Regions from separate parts of the Hydrogenophaga sp. H7 genome, predicted to be linked through region 1. Evidence: predicted binding sites of a transcription regulator. Region 1 holds the regulator's gene; each other region holds the start of a gene.
The links. The regulator sigma-54, encoded in region 1, starts transcription at its own class of promoters, with help from an activator protein. The targets are predictions, from matches to a motif close to TGGCANGNAANCTGCTTT.
Positions count from the first base shown of each region.

Region 1 (4,179 bases):
CCTCGTCCTTGAGGGCGTGCCAGACGTGTGGCTGGAACGGCAGCAGCTTCTCGAACGCGAAGCGGCGCTGCAGACCGGGAGCGACCCGCAGCGCGATCTGTGCCGCCTCGATCGCCACCGTGCCGCTGCCGCAGCAGGGGTCGTACAGCGGCACGATGTCGTCCAGCGATTCGGCTTCGGCACCGTTCCAGCCGGTGGCGGCGATCATGGCCGCGGCCAGCGTTTCCTTCAGCGGCGCGTCGCCCTTGTCCTCGCGCCAGCCGCGCTTGAACAGCGGCTCGCCCGAGGTGTCGATGTAGAGGCTCACCGTGTCGGTGGTCAGGTGGGCGTAGAGCCGCACGTCGGGCCAGGTGGTGTTGACGCTGGGGCGCTCGCCGCGCTTGTCGCGGAAGCGGTCGCAGACTGCGTCCTTGATCTTGAGCGCCGCGAAGTTCAGGCTCTTGAGCGGGCTGTGCTGCGCCGTGACCTCGACCTTGATCGTCTGCTGCGGCGTGAACCAGATTTCCCAGGCGACCTCGCTGGCGGCCGCGTACAGGTCGTTCTCGCTGCGGTAGCCACCGTGCCAGAGCTGCACCAGCACGCGCTGCGCGAGCCGGCAGTGCAGGTTGAGCTTGAGCGCGTCGCGCCAGGACGCCAGCAGCGCCACACCGGCGCGCGACTTCTGCACCGCGGTCTCGCCCGTGATGCGCGTGACTTCGGCGGCGAGGTAGTCCTCCACGCCGGCGGCGCAGGGGAGGAAAAGATTCAATTGGTTCAAAGCGCTTTTCTCAGGTTCGCCGGCGCGATGCGCAGCGCCTCGCGGTATTTCGCGACCGTGCGGCGCGCGCACTCGATGCCCTGCTCCTTGAGCAGGTCCGAGAGCTGGTTGTCGGACAGCGGCTTGGTCGGCTCTTCGGACGCGATGAACTGCTTGAGCAGGGCGCGCACCGCCGTGCTCGACGCATTGCCGCCGGTCTCGGTTCCCAGGCTGGAGCCGAAAAAGTACTTGAGCTCGTAGGTGCCGAACGGCGTGGCCATGTACTTGGCCGTGGTCACGCGGCTGATGGTCGACTCGTGCAGGCCCAGCTCGTCGGCGATCTCGCGCAGCACCAGCGGGCGCATGGCCAGTTCGCCGTGCATGAAGAAGTTGCGCTGGCGCTCGACGATGGCGCTGGAGACGCGCAGGATGGTGTCGAAGCGCTGCTGGATGTTCTTGATGAACCAGCGCGCTTCCTGCAGCCGCTGCTGCATGGCCGCGTGGCCCGCTTCGCCGCCGGCCTCGCGCCGCCCCCGCAGGGCGTTGGCATAGACGTCGTGCACGCGCAGGCGCGGCATCACCTCGGCGTTGAGCGAGACCTTGAAACCGCGACCGGCGCGGGTGACGATCACGTCGGGCACCACCACGTTGCGCTCGACGTCGACGAAGCGCCGGCCCGGCTTGGGCTCCAGGCGGGCGATCAGCGCCAGCGCGGCGCGCACGGTCTCGTCGTCGTGCCCGGTGGCCGCACACAGGCGCTTGATGTCGCGCTTGGCCATCAGCTCCAGCGGCTGCTCGCAGATCGCCAGCGCCGCGCGGGCGGAGGGCGTGTTGCGCAGCTCCATGATCTGCAGCCGCAGGCACTCGCCCAGGTCGCGCGCGCCCACGCCCGTGGGCTCCATCTGCTGCAGCCACTGCAGGGCCATGCCCAGGCGCTGCTCAATGGCCTCGACTTCGTCGAAGCGCGGCTCTTCGTCGGCCGGCCGGCCCGCGGTCAGGCGCCAGCAGGCGCGCGCCAGCTCGTGCAGGCTGTCCTCCAGATACCCGTCGTCGTTGAGCGACTCGATCAGGAAGTACAGCGCCGCGCTGTCCTCGTCCGACAGGCGCAGGCAGCGCGCCTGCTCGTGCAGCTGGTCCTGAAGGCTAACCGGCACACGGGCCAGGTCGGCGGCCGTGGCGGTGTCGTCGTCGTCACCGCCGGAACCGCTGTTGCGCGCGGGTGCATCGCCGCCCCATTCGCTGTCGTCGGGCGCCATCTCGACGGTGCCGTCGCCTTCCCAGCTTTCTTCGACCGGCGCGGCGCCGTCCAGCCGACTCTCGACCTCGTCGCTGGCGCTGTCTGCGCTGTCGGCCTGGGTGGTGCGGGTGTCCGGTTCGGCGCTGCGCAGCTCGACCACCGGCTGCGCCGCTTCTTCCAGCTGCTCGCCGGCGACCACCGGTGCGTCCGCGGTCTGCACGCCGAAATCTTCGCGATCGGCCACTTCCTCGCCCCGTTCCAGGAACGGGTTCTCGTCGAGCATCTGCTCGACTTCCTGAGCCATCTCCAACGTGGACAGCTGCAACAGGCGGATCGACTGCTGCAGTTGCGGCGTGAGCGCGAGGTGCTGCGACACCCGCAGCGACAGACCTTGCTTCATCGGCTCATTCCGTCACATGCGGAAGTTCTCGCCCAGGTAGACGCGGCGCACCTCGGCGTTTTCGATGATCTCGGCGGTGGTACCGCTGGCCAGCACATGACCGTCGCTGATGATGTAGGCGTGGTCGCAGATGCCCAGGGTTTCGCGCACGTTGTGGTCGGTGATCAGCACACCGATGCCGCGCGACTTGAGGAAACTGATGATGTGCTGGATCTCCAGCACCGCGATCGGGTCGATGCCGGCGAAGGGCTCGTCCAGCAGGATGAACCGCGGCCGGGTGGCCAGCGCGCGGGCGATCTCCACGCGACGGCGCTCACCGCCCGAGAGGGCGGGCGCGGGCGAATCGCGCAGGTGGTCGACGCGCAGCTCCTTGAGCAGCTCGTCCAGCCGGGCATCGATCTCGCGCGCGGACAGCGGCTGGCCGTTCGCGTCCTGCTGCAGCTCCAGCACGGCGCGCACGTTCTGCGCCACCGTGAGCTTGCGGAAGATCGAGGCTTCCTGCGGCAGGTAGCCCAGCCCCAGCCGGGCACGGCGGTGGATGGGCAGGGACTCGATGCGGTGACCGTCCAGCAGGATCTCGCCACCATCGGCCCGCAGCAGGCCGACGATCATGTAGAACGACGTGGTCTTGCCGGCGCCGTTGGGACCCAGCAGTCCCACCACCTCGCCCTTGTCCACCGACAGGGACACGTCCTTGACCACCTTGCGGCTGCCATAGGACTTCTTGAGTCCCCGGACCTCCAGACGGCTGTGCGACGGCATGCCGCCCGACGGACTGGCGCTGGCGACGGTCTCCGTCACTTCTTGGGCTCGGTGATCTTGCCGCTGGGACGCAGCGTGGCCGGATCGGTCGCCGGGGCGGCGGGGCCGTTCTTCTCCTCTTCCGGGATCGGCGTGAGCATGGCGCGCACGCGGCCGGTGGGGTTGGCAGCGGTCTTGCTGGTGTCCCCACCCTTGACCGTGAACACCTCGGTCAGGCTGTTGTAGAGGATCTCGCTGCCCACGCTCTGGTCGTTGAGCAGGGTGCCGCGGTAGCGGCGCAGCACCGCGCGACCGGTGAACAGCACCGTCTGCGCCTTGCTGTCGTATTCGATGCGATCACCCTCGCCCTCGATCCATTCGTCCACGCCTTCCCGCTTCTGGCGGAAGAAACCGGCCTTTTCGGGGGTGCCCAGCAGCAGACCGTACTGATTGCCTTGCGGGTCCTGGCGCACGTCCAGCTTGGCACCGCGCATCAGGATGGTGCCCTTGGTGATCACCACGTTGCCTGTGAACACGCTGGTCTGGCGTGTCTCTTCGTAGCGCAGCGCATCGGCCTCCACGTTCATGGGCTTGTCCTTGTCGGCCTTTTCGGCCAGCGCCAGCAGGGGCAGCATCAGGCCAATGACGGCCAACATCCGGGCGATGGAACGGGGGGTTGGTGCGTGTGGGTGCATGGCGTTTGAGGGCACAGATCTTGCATTCATTGTAGCGGCGCCCAGAGCGTTTCGCCGCTGCGCCGGCACATTGTGCCCGCCATGAAACCAGGAAGCCCGCACAGGGCGGGCTCCGAAGGGAAGAGGGTCAGAAACCGGTCAGCCTTTGCGGGCCTCGGCAATCAGCGAGTCCGCCACCAGCAGGGTGCGCGGCCCTTGTCCGCCCACATAGAACTTGCCGGCGATGCCCAGGGCGGGCGTGCCTTCCACCTGGTAGGCGTCCTGCAGACCAACGGCCTTCTCCGCCAGCTTGGCAGCCTGGCCATTGAAGATGCCCAGAAACTGCTCGCGGTTGACACCCTGTTTTTCGATCCAGGCGGTGATGGCGGGC
Region 1 covers NZ_MCIC01000020.1:174,303-178,481, reverse strand. The annotation lists gene BC358_RS21565 (class I SAM-dependent RNA methyltransferase) at 1-757, opposite strand, end outside; gene BC358_RS21560 (RNA polymerase factor sigma-54) at 754-2,373, opposite strand; gene lptB (LPS export ABC transporter ATP-binding protein) at 2,386-3,135, opposite strand; gene lptA (lipopolysaccharide transport periplasmic protein LptA) at 3,171-3,770, opposite strand; gene BC358_RS21545 (thiol:disulfide interchange protein DsbA/DsbL) at 3,948-4,179, opposite strand, start outside.

Region 2 (4,179 bases), on a different contig from region 1:
CCCAAGGACCCGATGCGCAGCAGCAAGCTGATGGACGGCGTGGTGTGGGACGGCAAGGACCCCGCCAAGTACGCCGACGGCTTCGCCATCAAGGCCTGACCCTTCACAAGGAGCACCACCATGGTCGCCGCTGTTTTTCACATGCCGCTGGAGGCTTCGGCCCCGCCCGCCGCCAGCCCCACCACCTCGCCGATCGCCAAAGCCATGACCGCCTCTCAAGCCAGGCCCGCCGCAGCGCCCCCTGCTCCGAAAAAGCCCGCGGTCGATCTGCGCAGCTTCTGGATGGCCGTGCTGCCGCCGGTGCTGGGTCTGGCGGTGCTCGTGCTGGTCTGGCAGGCCATCGCGTCCACCTCCAACAGCGGCATACCCAAACCGGCCGAGACCTGGGCGCAGGCGGTGCAGGTGTTCTCCGACCCGTTCTACCGCAACGGTCCGAACGACCAGGGCGTGGGCTGGAACGTGCTGGCCTCGCTGCAGCGCGTGGCCATCGGCTTCGGCATGGCGGCGCTGGTGGGCATCCCGGCGGGCTTTGCCATCGGCCGCTCGGTCTTCCTCTCGCGCATGTTCAACCCGCTCATCAGCCTGCTGCGCCCGGTCTCGCCGCTGGCCTGGCTGCCCATCGGTCTGCTGGTGTTCAAGGGCGCCAACCCGGCCGCCATCTGGACCATCTTCATCTGCTCGATCTGGCCCATGGTCATCAACACCGCGGTGGGCGTGCAGCGCGTGCCGCAGGACTACATGAACGTGGCCCGCGTGCTCAACCTCAGCGAGTGGAAGATCTTCACCAAGATCCTGTTCCCCGCCGTGCTGCCCTACCTGCTGACCGGCGTGCGCCTGGCGGTGGGCACCGCCTGGCTGGTGATCGTAGCGGCGGAGATGCTGACCGGCGGCGTGGGCATCGGCTTCTGGGTCTGGGACGAGTGGAACAACCTCAACGTCTCCAGCATCATCATCGCCATCTTCGTGATCGGCATCGTCGGCCTGCTGCTGGAGTTCGCGCTCATCAAGCTGGCCTCTCTCTTCACCTATGAGGAAGTGAAAGCATGAACACGAAGTACATCGACATCCAGGGCGTCGAGCAGACCTTCAAGACCAGAAAGGGCCTGTTCCCCGCGCTCAAGGACATCAACCTCTCCGTCGCCAAAGGCGAGTTCGTCGCGCTGATCGGCCACTCGGGCTGCGGCAAGTCCACACTGCTGAACCTGATCGCCGGCCTGACCACGCCCACCAGCGGCGTGCTGCTGTGCGCCGACAAGGAAATCGCTGGCCCTGGCCCCGAGCGCGCCGTGGTGTTCCAGAACCATTCGCTGCTGCCCTGGCTGACCTGCTACGAGAACATCTTCCTGGCTGTGGAGCGGGTGTTCGGCCGCACCGAAACCCGCATCCAGCTGAAGGTGCGCACCGATGCGGCGCTGGAACTGGTGGGCCTGAAGGCCGCCGCGCAGAAGCGCCCCGGCGAAATCTCGGGCGGCATGAAGCAGCGCGTGGGCATTGCCCGTGCGCTGTCGATGGAGCCCAAGGTGCTGCTGATGGACGAGCCCTTCGGCGCGCTGGACGCGCTCACCCGCGCCAAGCTGCAGGACGAGCTGCTGGAGATCGTCGGCAAGACCCACGCCACCGTGGTCATGGTCACGCACGACGTGGACGAGGCGGTGCTGCTGTCCGACAAGATCGTGATGATGACCAACGGGCCGGCCGCCACCATCGGCGAGGTGCTGAGCGTCGACCTGCCGCGCCCGCGCCACCGCGTCGCCCTGGCCGACGATCCGCAGTACCAGCAGCACCGCAAGGCGGTCATCGACTTCCTCTACACGCGCCAGGCGCACGTCGAGAAAGCCGCCTGAGCGCACGCACCCCAAGCTGGTGCATCCCGCCCGTGATTCGACGGGCACGAAGCTTGCAAGAAATCGGGCGAAGGCTGACGAAGGCCTTCCCTCTCTGCGCCACGCCGCGTTCGCGGTGAACAGGCGCCTCCGCGACCGCAGCGCCCGCCCGGGTGGCCTGCGGCCGTGGTGCATCCACCCCGCCCCACTCCACAGACCACGACCATGGCCGGATTCCGCTCGTTCCTCCAAAGTGGCCACACGCCCACGCTGTTCGCCGCCTTTTTCTACCTGATGTTCTCCTTCGTCATCTGGGTGATGAACGGCGCCATGGCCCCCTTCATCAGCGAGGAGTTCAACCTCACCGCCGCTCAGAAGGGCCTGCTGCTGTCCATCCCCATCGTGGCCGGCGCCATCATGCGTTTCCCCCTGGGCCTGCTGGCGCAGTACGTGGGCCGCAAGACCGCCACGCTGGTCGAGCTGAGCCTGATCACGCTGACCATGGCCTTCGGCTACTTCTTCGTGCACAGCTACGACGACCTGCTGAAGATGGCGCTGCTGCTGGGCGTAGCCGGCGCCAGCTTCGGCGTGGCCATGTCGCTGGGCGCGGGCTGGTACCCGCCGAAATACAAGGGACTGGCCATGGGCCTCGTGGGCGCGGGCAATGTGGGCACCGCCGTGGCCGCGCTGCTCGCGCCGCCGCTGGCGCAGACGTTCGGCTGGCAGACGGTGTACGGCTTCGCCGCCCTCGCCTCCTTCGTGCCCATGCTGGTGGTGGCCTTCATGGCCAAGGAACCGCCCGACCGCGACGAACATGCGAACCTGAAAGACCACCTGGCCTGCCTGCTGGAGAAGGACGGCTGGGTGTTCAGCCTGATCTACGTCGTCACCTTCGGCGGCTTCATCGGCATCACCACCTTTCTGCCCACCTACTACTACGACCAGTTCGGCGTGAGCAAGGTGCAGGCCGGCCAGCTCACCATGCTCGCCGCCTTCATGGGCGCCGCAGTGCGCGTCTTCGGCGGCTGGATTTCGGACCACTGGGGCGGTGTCAACACCCTGACCGTGGTGCTGGTGGTGGTGGCCGCGGCGCTGGTCGGCGTGGGCCTGTCCTCGCAGTCCATCGTGCTCACCACCCTGCTGCTCATCGTGTGTTTTGCTGCGCTGGGCGCGGGCAACGGTGCGTTGTTTCAGTTGGTACCGCTGCGCTGGCCCACCTCCACCGCCGTGGCCGGCTCGATGATCGGAGAGATCGGCGCCCTCGGCGGCGGCCTGGTGCCCATGCTCATGGGCCAGTCCAAACAGAACACCGACAGCTTCCTCACCGGCTTCATCGTGCTGGCCGTGTTTTCGCTGCTGATGCTGGGTGTGATGCGCAAGATGCAGGTGCGCTGGACGCGGACCTGGGCGGAGAAAGGTGGGCGGGCGCGGACCGCGTGACGGGCCTACCCGCAACCGGCTGAGGGGTATGAGCCGCGAAGAGGGCGCCAGCGAAAGAAGTGACTACATTCATCAGCCATGAATGCAAGCACCACGACGCCCCAGACTCCACCGCCTCGCCCGAAAACCTCGACCGACAAGAGCAAGATCCGCTTCCTGTTGCTGGAAGGCATTCACCCCTCGGCCGTCGAGGTGCTGCGCGCGGCGGGCTACAGCCAGATCGAGAGCCTTCCAGGGGCCCTGCCCGACGATGAACTCAAGGCCAAGATCGCCGACGTGCACTTTCTGGGCATCCGCTCGCGCACCCAGCTCACCGCCGAGGTGCTGAGCCACACCCACCGCCTGGCCGCCGTGGGCTGCTTCTGCATCGGCACCAACCAGGTGGACCTGGCCGCGGCGCGCGAACGCGGCATCGCGGTGTTCAACGCCCCCTTCTCCAACACCCGTTCGGTGGCCGAACTGGTGCTGGCCGAAGCCATCCTGCTGATGCGCGGAGTCCCCGAAAAGAACGCCGTGGCGCACCGCGGCGGCTGGCTGAAATCGGCCAGCAACTCGTTCGAGATCCGCGGCAAGACACTGGGCATCGTGGGCTATGGCGCCATCGGCACGCAACTCTCGGTGCTGGCCGAAGCGCTGGGCATGCAGGTGGTGTTTTTTGACGTCGCGACCAAGCTGCCACTGGGCAACGCCAGACCGCTCACCAGCCTGGACGAGCTGATGGCCACCGCCGACGTGGTGAGCCTGCACGTGCCCGAAACGCCCGCCACGCAATGGATGATCGGCGCCGCCCAGATCGCGCGCATGAAGCCCAGCGCCGTGCTGATCAACGCCTCGCGCGGCACCGTGGTGCAGGTGGACGCGCTGGCCAGCGCGCTGCAAAACCAGTCCTTGCTCGGAGCCGCCATCGACGTCTTCC
Region 2 covers NZ_MCIC01000018.1:169,356-173,534, forward strand. The annotation lists gene BC358_RS18465 (CmpA/NrtA family ABC transporter substrate-binding protein) at 1-99, shown strand, start outside; gene ntrB (nitrate ABC transporter permease) at 121-1,047, shown strand; gene BC358_RS18475 (ABC transporter ATP-binding protein) at 1,044-1,844, shown strand; gene BC358_RS18480 (nitrate/nitrite transporter) at 2,049-3,263, shown strand; gene serA (phosphoglycerate dehydrogenase) at 3,342-4,179, shown strand, end outside.
Region 2: a site for sigma-54 is predicted at 1,887-1,904, ahead of BC358_RS18480 (nitrate/nitrite transporter). Genes of this name have one in related genera too.

Region 3 (4,179 bases), on a different contig from region 1:
AGCGCCCCGCCTTCGAGGTGCCGCTGTGGTCCGGCCTGCGGCTGCAGCTGCTGGCCCAGGGGCCGGGCCGCGTCTCCGGTTCACCGCGCCCGGCCAGCCACAGCGTGCCGCTCAAAGACGTGGAGGCTGCCCTGATCCGCCGCGCGGTGGAAGACGCACGCGGCAACGTGATGGAAGCGGCCCGCGCGCTGGGCATCAGCCGCGCGACCGTCTACCGAAAACTCACGAAAAAGAAGTAACCCCCCTGCGCCGCTGCGCGGCTTCAGGGGGCTGTGAGGGTCAAGCCGTGCTGCTTGAACATGGCCAGCAGCTCACCGCTCTCGCGCAGCGATTTCATCGCTGTGTCCAGTGCGGCCGCCAGGTCCTTGTGGGCGGCCTTGATCGCCATGCCCACCGGCCAGCCGGTGTCGGCGATGCCGTTGTTGAGGTTGAGCTTGGACAGCGGGAACTGGTCCACCGAGGCTTTGCGCTGGAACAGCGCGGCTTCGGCCTGCGCCCGCAGCACGAACGCGCCTGCAGCCTTGCCGTCGATCACCGCCTGCGCGGCCTCGACACCCGAGGGGTAGATCGAGACCTGGTTGCGCAACAGCCCACCGCCGTAGCCCATGAGCACGCTGGCCGCGCCCGCGCCGCGTTCGGCCGCCAGCGGCAGGCCCTTGAGGTCTTCGGGGGAAGCGGCCGAGGCCAGGCGCCGGCTGTCGTGCAGCAGCACATTGGACTGGCGCATGTAGGGCGCCATGATCGTGACCTGCGGGTTGCCGTTGGCCAGGAAGCGGTCGGCCGGCACCTGCAGCATCACGTCGGCCGGGCCGTAGCCCAGGTAGTGGCCGCGCCAGACCATGTTGCGCAGGTCGTCGTTCATGTTCTCGCCCGCGTCGAACGGCAGCAGCGAGAGCTTGAGGTTCATCTGCCGGGCCAGCGCCTCGGCCAGCGACACGTCCAGGCCCGTCATGTCCGTGGCCGGGCCGCTGGAGAACGGCGCGTTGTCCTTGTACACCGCGACCTTGAGCGCCCCGTTCGCACGGATGCGCGCGAGGTCGCTCAGGTCGGTCTGCGCCAGCACCGGCCAGGGCATGGCCAGCGCGGCCGGCAGCAGCGCCAGGGCTTCGCGGCGGCGCAGGCCTCTGGAAGTCTTCAGGGTGGAGTCGGTCATGGGTCTTGTCTCTCTGTGATGTTGTAGCTGACGGCCCGTCCGGTGGCGCGGGCTCAGGGTTCGCGGCGGGTCTCGATGTAGGTGCGGATGGTCCAGATCGCTTCCTGCGTGAGCGTGCCTTCGAACGGCGGCATGTAGACGCGCCCGTCGCGCACGCGGCCGCGGCGCACGGTGGAGATGAAGTAGTCGTCCATCTCCTTCATGCAGGAGGCCTTCTTGGCCGCGTCGGCCAGGCCGGAGCAGTCGCTGTCCATCTTGCGCAGGTCGGGCGAGATGCCGCCGGAGATGGCTTCCAGGCCATGGCAGCGGGCGCAGTTCTGGTTGTAGGCCGAGGTGCCGATGCGCAGCGCTTCCTTACGGGCCGGGCTCTGCTCGTTGTAGGGGTTGGCATCGAGCCACTTGGCGCCCAGCTGCGGCAGGGTGCTGGTGTCCACGGCCTGCGGGACCACGTCCCCGTGGGCGTACACCGCAGTGGCGGTCAGGCCGGCCACCAGCAGGGCGACGGCGCGTCGGGATGCGAGGGAAAAACGGACGTTCATGGGCTTGTCTCCAGGTTCAGAAAAAAGAGGCTTCTGACACCCGGTCAGCAATAAGCGGGCCACAAAAAGAACCGCCCCTGTACCACCCACATCCCGGCCCGATTGCAACGACCATGTGTTCCAAATTGAACCACCCTGTTGTTCCACGCCCCAACCACTGTCCCATTCCGAACGGGCACAACAGGCTGCTTCGGGCTGGCCGGGGATTTGCTTTGTACCGGAAGGAGGCACCTGCCACAGCTTGTTTCATTCAGGGATTTCCCACTGTTGATTCGTGGCACAGATATGAAGAAAATCACATGAGTCAGGACAGCAACGACCACGACCCCCTTCAGTTCGGCCCCATTGAGCCGAACTGGTCGATGGATTACTGGGGAGGCCTTCCCCCGGACCCTGGAGACAACATGAATGCCGCCATGTACACGCCACCCGGCCGAGAGCGTGTCAACATGCCTTCCGCCCCCCACGAGGCCGGTCACGATCCGATCGGCCAGTCGCACCAGCGCTCGCGTGCATTTGGCATCACCGAACAGAGCGAACCCGACTTTTCCAGCCCGCTGCGCGGCGACCTGACCAGCGCCCTGGACGAAAACCGCTTCCTGTTCCAGCACGCGGCACCGGTCATGGAAACGCTCTACGACCAGATCGCCAACACCCACAGCATGGTGCTGCTGACCTCGGCCAAGGGCATGGTGCTGCACTCGCTGGGCGACAACGACTTTCTGGAGAAGGCCTCGCGCGTGGCCCTGATGCCGGGCATGGACTGGTCCGAGCAGACCAAGGGCACCAACGCCATCGGCACCGCGCTGACCGAAGAGGAAGCGCTCACCGTCCATGGCAACCAGCATTTCCTGAATGCCAACAAGTTCCTGACCTGCTCGTGCTCGCCGATCTTCGACCCCTACGGCCAGGTCATCGGCGCGCTGGACGTGACCGGCGACCAGCGCAGCTTCCACCAGCACACCCTCGCCCTGGTGCGCATGTCGGCGCAGATGATCGAGAACCACATGTTCGCCGACATCTTCCCGAAGGCGATCCGGGTGCACTTCCACACCCGCTCGGAGTTTCTCGGGACCCTGGTCGAAGGAATCGCGGTGTTCTCGCCCGAAGGCCGCTTCATCTCGGCCAACCGCAGCGCGCAGTTCCAGATCGGCCTGCCGTTTGCCGCGCTCAAGGCCCACACCTTCTCTTCGCTGTTCGGCATCCCGATCTCCTCGCTGGTCGACCTGTTCAGCGGCACCCTGCCCACGCCCAAGCAGCTGGTGCTGCACAACGGCGTGGCCGTGTGGTGCCGCGTCAAGATCAAGGCGGCCAATCCCTGGAACGCCGGCCGGCCCATGCCGGTCACGCCGCAGCAGGCCGAGGAACAGGCCGCCGCCACACCGTCGCCCGCAGTGGCCAAGGTGGTGCCGCGCAAACCGCATCTGTCCACGCTGCAGTACCTGGACACCGGGGACCCGCAGGTCTCGGCCGTGATCCACAAGCTGCGCATGGTCTCGGGCAAGGACATCCCGGTGATGATCCTGGGTGAAACCGGCACCGGCAAGGACCTGCTGGCGCAGGCCATCCACGGCGACTCCAACCGCTCGGGCCAGCCCTTCGTCTCGGTCAACTGCGCCTCGATCCCGGACACGCTGATCGAGTCGGAGCTGTTCGGCTACGAGGAAGGTGCCTTCACCGGTGCGCGCAAGAAGGGCTCGATCGGCAAGATCCTGCAGGCCAACGGCGGCACCCTGTTCCTCGACGAGATCGGCGACATGCCCAAACACCTGCAGGCGCGGCTGCTGCGCGTGCTGCAGGAGCGGCGCGTGAGCCCGCTGGGTGCGGGCAAGGAGGTCGACGTGGACGTGGCGGTCGTCAGCGCCACCCACAAGAACCTCAAGGACATGATCGCGCGCGGCGACTTCCGCGAAGACCTCTATTACCGCCTCAACGGCCTGGTGGTGCGGCTGCCGGCGCTGCGCGAGCGCACCGACTTCGACCTGGTGGTGCAGAAGATCGTGAAGTCACTGTGCGAGAACGGGCAGAACATCGGCATCGCACCGCGGGTGATGGACATCTTCAAGCGCTACCACTGGCCGGGCAACTTCCGCCAGCTGCACAACCTGCTGCGCACGGCGGTGGTCATGGTCGGCTGCGCCGGCATGATCGACATGGAGCACCTGCCGGACGACTTCCTCGAAGAGCTGGAACACGGCCTGCCACACCCGGTGGCGCAGCGCATGAGCACGCCGGTGCCGACCGTCGACGCCTCGCTGCCCGAGCTGCCAAGCGCGCCGCCCATGCCCGAACCGGCGGTGGACGGCCAGAAGCTGCAGGACGTGGCGATCAGTGCGATGGCGCAGATGCTGCGCCTGCACGGCGGCAATGTGTCGGCCGCGGCCAAGGCGCTGGGCGTCTCGCGCAACACGATCTACCGCAAGAAGCACCTGCTACCGCCGGATCTGTTGGGTTGACTCCCCTGCGCTGCTGGATCATCTGGCGGGT
Region 3 covers NZ_MCIC01000012.1:137,376-141,554, forward strand. The annotation lists gene BC358_RS07125 (helix-turn-helix domain-containing protein) at 1-239, shown strand, start outside; gene BC358_RS07130 (ABC transporter substrate-binding protein) at 263-1,153, opposite strand; gene pedF (cytochrome c-550 PedF) at 1,207-1,692, opposite strand; gene BC358_RS07140 (sigma-54-dependent Fis family transcriptional regulator) at 2,097-4,148, shown strand; gene BC358_RS07145 (MBL fold metallo-hydrolase) at 4,167-4,179, opposite strand, start outside.
Region 3: a site for sigma-54 is predicted at 1,737-1,754, ahead of pedF (cytochrome c-550 PedF). Genes of this name have one in related genera too.

Region 4 (4,179 bases), on a different contig from region 1:
GGACGTGGCCTTGATGCCGTAGCGCTTGGCCGAGCGGTTGAAGGCCTCCAGCATGGGTGCGTCCCCCGGCAGCGGGCCCTGCAGCACCAGGGCCTTGCGCCAGTTGCGCGCCGCCAGGTACTGCGCCAGCGCGTCGCTGAGCATCGCGCGGCTCGGCACGGTGTGCAGCAGGTGCGCCGCGCACTGCGCGCCGCGCAGCGCGTCGTCGTCGGCCGCGGCGTTGAACACGATGGCGCCGCCCAGCGCGGCCGGCGCCGCCTGCACCAGCGCACGCAATTCGGCGGCCGGCAGGTCGGCCACCACGTGCTGCACCTTGGCGGCCTTCAGCTCGGCCAAGGCCTTGGTCAGGCCCGCGGCGTTGGGCAGCACCACGTCCTTCACCTCCAGCGCGATGCCGGCGGCGTCCAGCTCAAACGCCGAGTCTTCGGCCGCCAGCTGCACGCCGTCGATGGCGCGCCCGGTGGGGTGGCCGGGGTAGGCCTTCTCCAGCCGGCGCGGCGCGTGGCGCGGGTCGCCGTCCAGCGACACCACCGCGATGGTGACCTTGGTGGCGGCCAGCGCTGGAGCAGGCACCGACGCCCACACGCAGGCACACCACAAACCCAAGCCCAGAATGCCGCGGAACCGGCTTTGCCGGGCCGCAGGCATTGCCCCTTGAGGGGCGGAGCGGCCACACGAAGTGGGCAAGCGATGGGGGTGGGCCACAGGCTCTGTCATTTGCTCACAAGAATGGTGTGCGGCACACGCCCGGCCGGCACCGTCTTCAGTGCCTTGCCCGACGCCGTGTCCACCAGCGTCATGTCGTCCGACAGGCCGTTGGCCACGAACAGGGTCTTGCCGTCGGCCGTGAAGCCCAGGCCCCACGCGCGCTTGCCCACCAGCACCTGGTTCTTCACCGCCTTGCTCGCCACGTCCACCTCGGCCACGTGGTTGGCGCGGCCCAGGCCCACCCACATGCTCTTGCCGTCCGGGCTGATGGCCATGCCCACGGGGGTGATGTCGGCCGGGCGCATGCCCTTGACCTCGAACTTGATCTTCTGCTTCTCGGTGTGGGTCTTGGTGTCGACCACGCTCACGGTGGCGTCCAGTTCGTTGGTGACCCACAGCTCGCCGCCGTCGGGCGACATGACGAAGCGGCGCGGGCGCTTGCCGACCTTGATGTTCTTGGTCACCTTCTTCGTGCCCAGGTCGATCACATGGACGACGTTGGCCACTTCGGAGGTCACGTAAGCCGTCTTGCCGTCGGGCGTGACCAGCACACCCTCGGGCTCGCCACCGGTCTTCACTTCAAACACCGGCTTCTTCGTGGCGATGTCGTAGGCGCCCAGCACGCTGTCGTCCTCCACCGACACATAGGCGGTCTTGCCGTCGGGGCTGAGGTCGAACATCTCCGGGCTCTCGCCCAGCGGCACGGTGCCGGCCAGCTTGCCGCCGGCCACGTCCACCACGCCCATGGCGTTGCTGTCGCCGCAGATCACGAAGATCTGCGAACCATCGGCGTTGAACCTCATGTCGCGCGGCCGCTTGCACACGTCGATGGCGCCCTGGCGCTCGCCCGCGGTGTTGAACACGTAGAGCTTGTTGTCCTTCTCGCTGGACACATACACCTTGCTCTCTGCGTGGGCCGGCAGGCTGAAGGCGAGCGAGGCGCCGGCGGCACACAGGGCCGCGGTCAGGGGGCGCAGGGAACGGCGGAATGCGGTGGTACGGACGGCCATGTCTTTGTCTCCTTGGTGTTGTCAAACGGTGAGCGGCCGGGCGGGCATCGCCACGGGCGCGCGATGCCTCTGCAAATTCGGTGCCAGTGGGTCATGGGCTGTTGCGGGAACAGAATTTGCCTGAAGATGCACCGTCCCGAGGGCTCTCCGAGGGACAGGAGACTATCAGGCCCCGCCATGAGACACACCCCGCTGTTCCCAGCGTTCAAAAATGACACAGGGATAACCCTGAGTCGCGACACACCCCAGGCCCGGCACCCGACGCGCCGCGACATCCTGTTCCGGGCGGGTGCGCTGGCCCTGGCGTCCGCCGCACCGCTGGCGAGGGCCCAGGCGCCCTTCCCCAGCAAGCCGCTGCAACTCATCGTGCCCTGGCCCGCGGGCGGTCAGACCGATCTGACGATCCGCATCCTTTGCGAAGAGGCCGAGCCGCTGCTGGGCCAGCCGGTGCTGGTGGTCAACAAGCCCGGCGCGGCCGGCACGCTGGTGGCGCCCGCGCTCAAGGCGGCCGAGGCCGACGGTCACACCATCGGCCAGGTGCCCATCACGGTCTACCGCCACGCACTGATGAACCACGTGCCCTGGGACCCGGTGACCGACCTCGCGCCCATCCTGCAGGTCTCGGGCGTGAGCTTCGGCCTGCTGGTGCCGGCCAGCAGTCCGTTCAAGAGCGCCACCGAGCTGATCGACTGGGCCATCAAACACCCCGGTGAGCTGATCCTGGGCTCTACCGGCATCGGCACCACCGCCCACCTGGCGATGGAAGAGATCCTGCTGCAGCACAACGTGAAGTACGTGCACGTGCCCTACAAGGGCACGGCCGACCAGATGCTGGCCATCGCGGGCGCGCAGATCATGGCGGGCGTCAACTCCACCGGCTTCGCGCCCTGGGTCGAGAAAGGCCAGATGCGCGTGCTCGCCACCTTCAACGCCACGCGCAACCCGCGCTGGCCCGACGCGCCCACCATGCGCGAACTGGGTTATCCGCAGGCGGTCTACACCTCGCCATGGGGCCTGGCCGCGCCGGCCGCCACACCGCCCGCAGTGGTTCAGAAGCTGCACGACGTGTTCCACAAGGCCATGTTCAGTGAGCGCCATGCCAGCGCGCTCGCCCGCTACGATCAGTCGCTCGATTACCTGGGCACGCGCGACTACCGCCAGGCCGTGCTCGCCACCGTGGAACGCGAAAAGAAGCTGCTCGCACGCATGAACCTGCTGGCCAAGACCGCCTCATGACCGAACCCATACCGCCCGCCTTCAACTCCGTGCTGCAGGCCGAGGGCCTGCACAAGGCCTACAACGGCAAACCCGCACTCAAGGGCGTGAGCCTGTCGCTGCAAGCCGGCGAGATGGTGGCGCTGCTGGGCCCCAACGGCGCCGGCAAGTCCACCCTGCTGCAGCTGCTCACCGGTTTGTTCACCCCCGACCAGGGCACGATCACCGTGCTCGGCCACGACATGCGCCAGCAGCCGGCGCGTGCGCTGGCGGGCCTGGGCGTGGTGTTCCAGCAAAGCGCGCTCGACCTGGACCTGACGGTGATGGCCAACCTGCTGTTCCACACCGACCTGCACGGCATTCCGCGCAAGACGGCGCGAGAACGCATCGACGCGCAGCTCGCCGCCATCGGCCTGCAGGACCAGGCCAAGGCCGTGGTGCGCAGCCTCTCGGGCGGCACGCGGCGCAAGGTGGAGCTGGTGCGCGCGCTGCTGCACCGCCCGCGCCTGCTGCTGATGGACGAGGCCACCGTGGGCCTGGACCCGGCCTCGCGCCAGCAGCTGCTGGACACGGTGCGCGGCCTGTGCCGCGACCAGGGTCTGGCGGTGCTCTGGGCCACGCACCTCATCGAAGAAGTGAAGACCGCCGACCGGCTGCTGCTGCTGCACCAGGGCACGGTGCGCTTCGACGGCGCCATCGGCGCCTTCATGGCCGCCGCCGAAGGCCCGGATTTCCAGACAGAGGTATTGAAGGCGCTGCAGAAGCCGGGGCTCTGAACCCCGGCCGGGTTCAGAACGCGTAGCTCACCGTGGCGCCGACACCCCACTGCCGACCCGGCGCCGGCTCGAAGAAGCGGCGGTTGCCGTCGTTGGCGATCACCGAACCGATGGTGGCCTTGTCGGCCAGGTTGTCCACGCGCACGTACTCGCGCAGCTTCCACGCGCCCAGCTTCTGTTCCCAGCCCAGCCGCAGGTTGAACAGCGTGGCCGCGTCGGTGCGGTCGCTGTTCACGTCGTCCACCACCATCGAGCCGCGGTGCACGACCTCCAGCGCGGTCGTGAAGCCGGGCCAGGCGCGCGGCTGCCAGACCAGCTCGCCGAACAGCGTGCGGTTCATCGTGCCGGGAATGCGGTTGCCCTTGGCCACGGTGGCGCCGCTGCTGCTGGCAAAGGCCTGGTCGAAGCGGGCATTCAGCGTGGAGAACGCCAGGTGCGTGCGCCACTCGGGGCTCCACTGCGCGCTGTGC
Region 4 covers NZ_MCIC01000012.1:157,448-161,626, forward strand. The annotation lists gene BC358_RS07240 (branched-chain amino acid ABC transporter substrate-binding protein) at 1-585, opposite strand, end outside; gene BC358_RS07245 (PQQ-dependent catabolism-associated beta-propeller protein) at 714-1,718, opposite strand; gene BC358_RS07250 (tripartite tricarboxylate transporter substrate binding protein) at 1,896-2,954, shown strand; gene BC358_RS07255 (ABC transporter ATP-binding protein) at 2,951-3,709, shown strand; gene BC358_RS07260 (TonB-dependent receptor) at 3,723-4,179, opposite strand, start outside.
Region 4: a site for sigma-54 is predicted at 1,787-1,804, ahead of BC358_RS07245 (PQQ-dependent catabolism-associated beta-propeller protein). Genes of this name have one in related genera too.